3 regions of the Rhizobium sp. S96 genome follow, and region 3 is predicted to be linked to each of the others. Evidence: riboswitches for the same ligand, from Rfam matches in the RefSeq annotation. Region 3 holds a riboswitch; each other region holds the start of a gene.
What was found. Region 3 has a riboswitch for FMN ahead of QTL94_RS05135 (DMT family transporter). Riboswitches for the same ligand answer to the same signal wherever they lie in the genome.

Region 1: it holds a riboswitch for FMN, as region 3 does, so the genes downstream of both, QTL94_RS22705 (6,7-dimethyl-8-ribityllumazine synthase) here and QTL94_RS05135 (DMT family transporter) in region 3, are expected to answer to the same signal.
Region 2: it holds a riboswitch for FMN, as region 3 does, so the genes downstream of both, ribB (3,4-dihydroxy-2-butanone-4-phosphate synthase) here and QTL94_RS05135 (DMT family transporter) in region 3, are expected to answer to the same signal.

Annotation. Positions count from the first base shown of each region.
Region 1 covers NZ_JAUDRY010000030.1:129,126-132,400, reverse strand. Annotated here, with positions in the region: gene QTL94_RS22710 (hypothetical protein) at 1-1,271, shown strand, start outside; gene QTL94_RS22705 (6,7-dimethyl-8-ribityllumazine synthase) at 1,331-1,807, opposite strand; FMN riboswitch at 1,931-2,077, opposite strand; gene QTL94_RS22700 (hypothetical protein) at 2,231-2,461, shown strand; gene QTL94_RS22695 (hypothetical protein) at 2,840-3,268, shown strand.
Region 2 covers NZ_JAUDRY010000006.1:13,214-16,488, forward strand. Annotated here, with positions in the region: gene tpiA (triose-phosphate isomerase) at 1-119, shown strand, start outside; gene QTL94_RS07785 (glucose 1-dehydrogenase) at 187-969, shown strand; FMN riboswitch at 1,077-1,221, shown strand; gene ribB (3,4-dihydroxy-2-butanone-4-phosphate synthase) at 1,337-1,966, shown strand; gene repC (plasmid replication protein RepC) at 2,710-3,275, opposite strand, start outside.
Region 3 covers NZ_JAUDRY010000004.1:83,778-87,052, reverse strand. Annotated here, with positions in the region: gene lon (endopeptidase La) at 1-664, shown strand, start outside; gene hupB (DNA-binding protein HupB) at 871-1,146, shown strand; FMN riboswitch at 1,270-1,419, shown strand; gene QTL94_RS05135 (DMT family transporter) at 1,509-2,411, shown strand; gene QTL94_RS05130 (inorganic diphosphatase) at 2,544-3,146, shown strand; gene QTL94_RS05125 (aldo/keto reductase) at 3,200-3,275, opposite strand, start outside.

The DNA.
Region 1 (3,275 bases), on a different contig from region 3:
AAATGGATTTCATGGCTCAGGTCGCTCGCTTGCCACGCGCGGAGTTCTCGATACCTGGCGCGAGCAAGACAATTCCTGGAGGCATTGGATTTGCAGACGTCGTTGCGTTGGCGACGCAGGAAATCTGGGAGATTAAGTCGGATTCTTACATGCCTATGGGCCAGGCCGGAGCTGAAGCGAAATTCTATGCGAAGATGGCCCAAGTTGGTTGTGGTTCGCCGAGCTGGCGAGCGGGTCAGGGTTACACTACCTTTGATGGAACGGGGGTCGTGTGGCGAGCTTCCGCGAACAATAACACTGCGGAGTTGCACGCGGTGGAAAAAGAGCCCGGATCGATCTACTACTATTGGAAAATCAATGGACAGGAGGGCTACGAAGTCTACCGCCAATTTGGCTGGGGCCTCAGAGGTCATCTAGTTGATACGCTCTTTCTGGGAGTCGCAGAGGATCTCCTGTATCCCGACAAGCCGAAAGGAGCATATGCGTATTCGATTCCGGATCTCCGCGTGCTGCGCCATCCCCCACTGAAGTGGACTTCGCCAACGTTCCAGGGAGGAGCGTTGATCGCCGCTTTGCAGAGTGTCGCGACGCACCTGCTTAACGTTTTGAGAACCGAATGCGCCCGCCAAATTCTCGAGGGGAGCGCGGTCGGGGTATATCTCGAGAGCGGCGCGTTTGCAGCCCTGACCGGGCAGACGTCGAATACCATCGACTATCTGTCAGTGCGACCTAGACCGGGTCAGATTGGATTTTCAACCGCGCAGACCCTAACCATGCTCAGCGAGATATCGGCGCTTAATGTAATAAAGTTAGGCGCCCAGTTCGTGTTTGTTGCAAACGTTATTGGGCTTGCCGCCGTTGCTGCCATCGTCGGTGGACGCGGCTTAATGATGCTCGGACCCGCCGCTGCACCACTTGCTCCGTTGGCTGCGCGCACGGCAACGGCGTTTATCATCTTCCTATCTGCAGAGGCGACTGCTTTTGCTGCATCGAAGGGCCCACAGTCCGATGCTGGACAGTCGCTGATCCGCCAGATAGACGCGCTGTATTCTTCTGGAAAGCATATCATCAATCGCAACTCGGCGATCCTGGTGATACCTGATCGTCAGAATCGCGATGGCTCCGTCTCGTTTCGCCCGACGTGGGTGAAGTGGAAGCCCCTCACACCTGGAGATCTAAAATCTCAGAAGATTGGCGTTTCGACCGTCCGAGAGGGGGACACGGAATTCATTTTGAGTGGTGTGGCAGTTCCGTCGAACGACTTGTTGTAACAACGTCTGTTGCCCAGAATGAGAACGACGGCCAGGCGGCGGCCGCCGTTCGATGCTTTTTACTCCACGCTGGCGAGCAGCTTCGCGCGGGCCCCAAGGATTGCCGCGCAGGCATTGGCAGCTTCCTTACCCTTCATCACGAAGTGCCGCTTGAAGAAGTCGATTTGAGCTTCCGACTCCTGGAAATGGTGGGGAGTGAGTACCACCGAGAGGACCGGTGTGCCGGTGTCGAGCTGAACGCGCATCAACCCGTCTAAGACGGTTCCGGCGACGAAGTCATGGCGATAGATTCCGCCGTCGACAACAAATGCACAAGCGATCACGGCATCATATTTGCCGGTGCCGATCAGTGCCTGGGCGTGGAGTGGTATCTCCAAGGCGCCGGGAACGTCGATAATCTCAACGTCCGAGGGGAAGCGACCGAGAACGCCCCATTCGTCGACAAACGAATTCACGGCGTTGTCCACGATGTCGGCATGCCAGCGAGCCCGGATGACCGCGATGCGCTTTTGGGTGGTTGTTGCAGTTTGAAGCATTGAAATGCCTTTCAAGGGTTTTGCCGGCGGGGGCCGGCAGTGACGACATAGCCCCGGAGGGCCTGATCCCTTGAGCGAACAGACAGGACGCGCACCCTCTCACAACGAAAGGTGATGCGCCTGCCATGTCCTCTTCCATCCGGACTATACCGTCGGCTCCGGCATCTCACCGGATCTGCTGACCTTCCGGCAACGCCAGAAGCGCTCGCGGGCTCCAGGCTGTGGCCTGATACCGCCGGTGGGGAATTTCACCCCGCCCTGAGAACACCGGCACGATAGTTCAAAGGCGGAGAAGAATGCAAGCTTCCGAATGCTTGGCCGATCGATCGGGCACGGCAACTCGTCATCGATAGCCATCAAGCTGATCCAACCGCCTCCAGCGACGCGAGGTAGTTTTCAACGGGCCAGAATGACGAAGATCAAATGCGAGCCTTCATCAGTTTTACCCAGTTCATCAGCCTACGGAGCGTGTCGCCAATCGAAACCATAACAATGGCGATAACGGTGAGGGTGCCCCAGTTAACGAACCTGACGCGGACGCTGGTGCTTCCAGTGGATCAGCCGTTGGTCGATGAACGGCAACAGCAAATCGACGCGTTGACCGCTCGGGTGAAGGATCTCGAAGCTGAAGTAGCCACGTTGAAGAACCGATAGCCGTCCAACGAACGGCTACGGCGTGGCCCGACCATGTCGCAGGCCGGACCTCAATGACGGACGGGGACTATGATCGGCTGTCGCTGATGAAATTCGTGGCTTGGAGTTACCAGAGATTATCGCCGGCGAGAGGTCTAAGAGGAACAGCGCGCAGATTGCGCGGCTGTCAAAGGACCTCGGCGAGGTAAATTCGTCCAAGGCTCGAGCGGCCTTCGTTGATTTCTCGGTCGTTGAGCAAAAGAAGGCGGCAATGTGGATGTAGGGCGAGTATCCCACAGCGTTTTTCAAACAATGCGTGTATTAACGATGTATTACGATGCAATTTGACGTCGTATTGGATTCTGCGATGTTCGCCTCGGGAAACTGAGGGGTTATACCGTGACATTTGGCATTTGGACGCGACGCATTGGTGTCGCGGCGATCGCGTTCGCATTGGCGAGCTGCACGACAACACAGGCAGAATTTAGCAAGAAGCCAGAGGCAGTGAGCAAGGCGGCGCTCTGTCGCACCCTCATGGAGACAAAGGATCAGGCATTTTACCAAAACCTGCTTAAAGAGCTTGCCCGCCGCCAAATTGACCCGCTCGACTGCTACAAGATGGTGCAAGAGCAGAACCAAGCTGCGGCCGCGCTGGTCGCACTGGCTGTCGTCGGAACTGCCGTTGCTGTATGCGCCAACAACAACTGTGGCGGCGGCTACGCGCCCTATCGGCCCTATCCCGGAAATTGCTATTCCTACTATGACAGGGCTGCGGACGGCACGCTGTGCGGAAACCGCAGTGCTATGTCTCGCCCAGGCGGATACTGAGGAGAAG
Region 2 (3,275 bases), on a different contig from region 3:
CGGTGAAAGCAAGCAATGCAGGCGAGATCTTCAGCGTCGCGAATGTCGACGGCGCCCTCGTCGGCGGAGCATCGCTCAAGGCAACAGATTTCGCAGGCATCATCTCGGCGGCCGGCTGATCCGGCACCACCAGAAAGACGGCGGCTTTCCAAGCCGCCTTAGCTGACACCATGAAAGGATGACAACATGAGCCGCTTCGACAACAAGACCGTGGTGATCACGGGTGCCAGCCGCGGGATTGGGGCGGCGATCGCCAAGCGTTTTGCCAGGGAAGGCGCCAATCTGGTCGTCTCCGCAAACGAAGATTCGGTCCACGCCGTGGCCGAGCAGATCAAGTCGGACGGTGGAAAGGCGATCTCCTTCGTCGGCGACGTCACCGACAAGGCAAGCGTCAAGGCTCTCTACGACGCCGCCGAAACAGCATTCGGTACAATCGACGTCTCGATCCAGAATGCCGGCGTGATCACGATCGCGCGCATCGAGGACATGACCGAGAACGAATGGGACAAGGTTCTGGCCGTCAACACCAAGGGCGTCTTCCTCTGTGCGCAGGAAGCAATCTTGCGGATGCGCAAGCACGGACGTGGTGGCCGCATCATCAATACCGCCTCTGGCCAGGCACGCGACGGCTTCATCTTTACCCCGCACTACGCGGCTTCGAAAATGGGTGTTGTCGGCATTACCCAAAGCCTTGCCAAGGAAGTCGCGACGGAAAAGATCACCGTCAACGCGTTCTGCCCCGGCATCATCGAAACGGACATGTGGGCCTATAACGACCAGGCATGGGGCAAGCTTCTCGGGAATTACGCTCCCGGCGAACTCATGAAGGAATGGGTCGAGGGAATTCCGATGAGGCGCGCAGGATCGGGCGAAGACGTCGCCGGCCTTGTTACCTTCCTTGCCAGTGACGACGCGGCCTACATCACCGGCCAGACCATCAACGTCGATGGCGGCCTGATCATGTCGTAGCCGTTATTCGGCGACGGGGAACAGTGTGTTCACCGATGGAACTTCGTCCTCATTGATTGAACGCGCCGAGCCCCCTTGCGGAACCGGCTATCGATTGTCTATGTTACATTTGTTCTCAGGGCGGGGTGCAATTCCCCACCGGCGGTATCGAGGAAACTCGGAGCCCGCGAGCGCCTTCGTGAAAACGAAGGGTCAGCAGATCCGGTGAGATGCCGGAGCCGACGGTTAAAGTCCGGATGGAAGAGAGCAACGCAGCGAACGCCGCCTTGGGTGCGGTGTGTCGTGTGCTTGTTCGCCCAAGGGATGATGATGGCTGTTGAAGGCCATGCACGCCGGTCAAACGGCTAACCCTTGAAAGGCACGATGAATGACTATTTCGAAGATTGAAGACGCGGTTGCCGCGATTGGCCGTGGCGAGATCGTTGTGGTCGTCGATGACCGGGACCGCGAAAACGAAGGCGATCTGGTAATCGCCTCGGAAGCGATCACGCCTGAGGCGATCGCATTCATGATGAACCACGCTCGTGGACTTATCTGCGTCGCGATGGAAGGCGAACGGCTCGATGAGCTCGACATTCCGCTGATGGTTCCTCGCAACACCGAAGTTCTGAAGACCGCATTCACCGTCTCCGTCGACTACATCCCGGAAACGACGACCGGCATTTCAGCCGCCGACCGGGCAGCGACCGTCCGGGCGCTTGTGCGGGAAGGGACCCGTCCCGAGGAGTTCGCCCGTCCTGGTCACATCTTTCCCCTGCGCGCCCATCCGAATGGGGTCCTGTCTCGCCCGGGTCACACCGAAGCGGCCGTTGATCTTGCGCGGCTGGCCGGCCTTTCCGCTTCCGGCGTCATCTGTGAAGTCGCGAACGACGACGGCACGATGGCGCGCCTTCCCGACCTTGAGATTTTTGCAGAACGCCACGGCCTTCATCTGATCACGATCGAAGACCTGATCGCCTACAGAACCGCAGCCGCTCTGCCCGTGAAGGCGGCCTGATCTCCAGTCACAATCTCGTCTCGAAGCGGCAAGGTTTTCCGCTTCGAGACGACTACAAATGCAGCGCCCAGCAACTGTTTACAGATTTGGTTTGCGCGCCTCTTTTCATAGAAATCTCCGCCTTCTCCGAAACCTTTTAGCTCCGACGCAGCAGGCATTTCCCTTCGAGAAATGCGTACCCGCGCGCCATCCTCGATGCTCTGTCGTCAGAGCTCGACGACGCAGACTATTCGGCCTGGTGTTTTGGTCTCGACGAAAATTGGATGAAACCAATAGAAGGCTCGAACGTTTATGTCTCTGAAATCAATGGAGAATGTAATGAAGAGACTTATCGTCGCGACCGTTCTTGCTATGTCATCGCTTGCTGCAACCGCTGCCCCTTCTTACGCTGACAGCGTTACCATCCGCATTGGCGAGCCGGGTCGGAGTGACCACAGATATTACCAGGACCGCTATCATCACGACCGACATCACGTGCGATATGACCACTGCTGGAAACAGCCGTACCACGTGTGGAGCCACCATCACCGGATAACGAAATACCGCACCGTTTGCCGCTAGGCGAAAAAGGGCGGGGGAGCCGCCTCTCCATTCTGGGGAGGCGGCTATTTCCGGGAAATAACACAGCCACTCCTCTATCATTCCAACGTCGGCCGGACCGGTTCGCGAACTACGCTCCCAGCAAGCAGTCGTTGTGAAAAGGGCATCGTTCAGCACCTCGCCGGTGCGCAATCCGCCCACGGCTATCCTGCCTTCAGGCCTCTTTCTCCGTTCGCCTTGAGCAGCGCCATGATCATCGGCCCGAGCGAAAATTCGCCACGTTCCGTCCGACGGGTCAGATCGCGGAGGTAGGCACCCGGAGAGTTGATCATGTTCGCCCGCTCCAGAATGCAGGCCACGGTCGCCGCCGCATTCTCCGGCCCCATGATTTCACAAGCATCTTGATAAGCCGACGGACTGATCCCCAGCATCGATCGAACCACCACGGCCGCCGACATAAGATCGCGCCAACTCGCAATTGCTCCGCCCGGTCCGTAATCAGACACCTGGGGGCAGGCCTTCAGCACGACCCCAAGCGGGAAAGCCTTCAGCCGCTCACTGGTCGGTCGGATCATTTGGCTCGATTTCGCCCCCGGCTCTTTTTCAGAGCTTGGTTCAAGTTCATTTGAGAAGTTGGGGTTTGAATTTTGTATGTGCCGCTCGATATGAGCATCATTGGTGCTGGTATTTTCTGTTTTCTCCTGATTTTCCAGCCCGTTGAGGATCTCTTGCTTCAACATTTCCATTTCATCGAGCACTCTCGTCACGT
Region 3 (3,275 bases):
CCGCCACGGCGAAGCCGAACGCGAGGATCAGGTCGGTGTCGTCACTGGTCTGGCCTGGACGGAAGTCGGCGGCGAACTGCTGACGATCGAAGGCGTCATGATGCCGGGCAAGGGTCGCATGACCGTGACCGGCAACCTGAAGGAAGTCATGAAGGAATCGATTTCGGCGGCGGCATCTTACGTCCGCTCGCGCGCTGTCGATTTCGGCATCGAGCCTCCGCGCTTCGACAAGAGCGACATCCACGTGCATGTGCCGGAAGGTGCGACGCCGAAGGATGGCCCGTCGGCCGGTGTTGCCATGGCAACCGCGATCGTCTCGATCATGACCGGTATTCCGGTCGACAAGAACGTGGCAATGACGGGTGAAATCACCCTGCGCGGTCGCGTACTGCCGATCGGTGGTCTGAAGGAAAAGCTGCTTGCAGCGCTTCGCGGCGGTATCAAGAAGGTGCTGATCCCGGAAGAGAACGCCAAGGACTTGGCGGAGATTCCGGATAACGTGAAGAACAACATGGAGATCATCCCCGTTTCCCGCATGGGCGAGGTGATCAAGCATGCCCTGGTCCGCAGACCGGAGCCGATCGAGTGGGATGGAACGGTGGAAACGCCGGTCATCGCGACGGTCGAAGGGCTCGATGAAACTGGCGCAACCATAGCTCACTGAGCCTTGTTTGCCACATTCGTGCCCAATTGCTTAAAAACCCTGAAAAGGCTGGCGTTTTCGCCAGCCTTTTTTTGTGAAAACCATGTGTAGACGCTTGCATTTCCTTGATTTGCAGGGTCTTTGGGGTGCGGCGGGCCTGATGAACCTTATTCTGTGCCAGCTTATAGATTTGAGTCGTTTCGAACCATTTAGAAAGGGGTGGAAACATGAACAAGAATGAACTCGTGTCCGCAGTTGCCGAAAAGGCAGGACTCTCGAAGACCGATGCTGCTTCCGCAGTTGACGCAGTTTTCGAAGTTGTCCAGGCTGAACTCAAGGGCAAGGGCGACGTTCGCCTCGCTGGTTTCGGTAGCTTCACCGTTTCCCATCGCGCAGCCACCAAGGGCCGCAACCCGTCCACCGGCGCTGAAGTCGATATCCCGGCTCGCAACGTGCCGAAGTTCACGCCCGGCAAGGGCCTGAAGGATGCCGTCAACGGCTGATTGGATTTGACTTGGCTGCCGGACAACGAGGCCGGCGGCACAGGTTTTAGAGGGTTCGGCGCAAGCTGGACCCTTTTCGCGTTTTTATGACCTTGCTGATCTTGCGACTTTGTTTTACGCCATTGATGTTCTCAGGGCGGGGTGAAAGTCCCCACCGGCGGTAAGAGCATCTGCTTGAGCCCGCGAGCGCTTTTCCGGCCACGTCGGAAAGGGTCAGCAGATCCGGTGCAATTCCGGAGCCGACGGTCATAGTCCGGATGAAAGAGAATGAACGTCGTTTGATCGCGAAGGCCGATGCCGACGCGTGATATCGGCGCTCATGCGTCCTGATTTGTGTTGGTCCCTTGTTTCGGATGAATGACATGAATCAGACTTCCCCATTGACCGCTTCCAAGTCGCGCGCGCTTGCCGGCGCCGGCTGGATGGTACTTGCAGGGATCGCTTTCGCGATCCTCAACGTCATCACGCAGTGGCTGACGATGAAGCTGGCGTTTCCCTCCGCATCAGCCGCTTTCTGGCAATATGCATTCGCTTTGCTGTTCTCCCTGCCGTTCCTGAAAAAGGTCGGCCTTTCCGCCATGCGGACCAGTTACCCCTGGCGCCACGCCGTTCGCGTTGCCCTGGCCTCCTTCGGCGTGCTGGCCTGGGTTGCGGGGCTCGCGTCTGTCCAGATCTGGCAGGCGATCGCACTGGTGATGACGTCTCCCTTCTTCATCATCCTCGGCGCCCGGCTGTTTCTTGGCGAACGTGTTGGAACCGCCCGTTGGGCAGCGACCGCAGTCGGTTTCATAGGCGCGATGATCATCCTGCAGCCGTGGTCGGATGCCTTTACCTGGGCTGCCCTGCTGCCGATACTCTCCGCGTTGCTGTGGGGAGCCTCGTCCCTGATCACCAAGAGCCTCACCGGGATCGAGCGCCCAGAGACGATCACCGTCTGGCTGCTGGTCTTGCTGACGCCGATCAATGGTGGCCTGGCGCTTGCCGCGGATTTCGCCATCCCGACCGGCATGACCCTCGTGCTCTTCGTTCTGGCTGGCCTGTTGACCGTCATGGCGCAGTATTTCCTGACGCTCGCCTACACCGTGGCCGACGCCACTTACGTGCAGCCGTTCGATGATCTCAAGCTGCCCCTGAACGTACTGGCCGGCTGGCTGTTCTTCGGTTACGCGCCGGCGGGCTACCTCTGGCTCGGTGCTTTCCTGATCCTCGGCGCCTCTATCTTCATCATGCAAAATGAAATGAAGCGGGAGCGGGCGGGCGGCTGATCCACAGCTGACCAGCGGGCGGTCACGCATATGTTATCGCCCGTTCCGGAAGCCGACAGAAATGTCATATCGTTGTGATCTCACCCCCCTAGGCGGAGTGCGTTTCTTATAGCGCCAATGGGGGTATCCATAGTGAAGACGATTTTTTCCACCGCAGCAGCCTTGCTTTTGACCGCAGGTATCGCAGCCGCTGCAGACTATGTTTCCTATCTCGATTTTCCGCAGCCGAAGGATGACAGCAAGGAGTTCTTCACGGCGATCGAGATCCCGCAGGGAAGCATCATCAAGTACGAGATCGACGCCGATACCGGCCACATCGTCGTTGACCGCTTCCAGTCGATGCCGGTGGCCTATCCGGCCAACTATGGCTCGATCACCAGCTCGCTCGGCGGTGACGGTGATCCGCTCGACGCGATCGTCTACACACGCGAACCGGTCGCTCCCGGCGCAATCATCCGGGTGCGCGCGATCGGTGTGCTGAAGATGATCGACGGTGGCGAGGTCGACGACAAGATTGTTGCCGTGCCGACGACCGACATCGATCCGACCTACGACAAGGTCAAGGAAATCACCGATCTTCCGGAGATCGAGCAGGAGCGCCTGCAGGCCTTCTTCCGCGTCTACAAGCAGCTTCCGGCAAAGCGCAAGGTCGTCGAGCTGAACGGCTTTGAAAATGCCGAGAAGGCGCAGTCGGAAGTCGCCACCGCCATCAAGGCCTATGCCGACAAGAAGTAATTCGAGCCGCACGCTCAAAGAAATGGCCGGGTTTTGCCCGGCCATTTTTGTATCTACCAGCGCTGATGCACGTGCGGCCCGATCAGCCGCTCGTAGATCTCGCGGGTGGCATCCATGACGTCCTGCGAA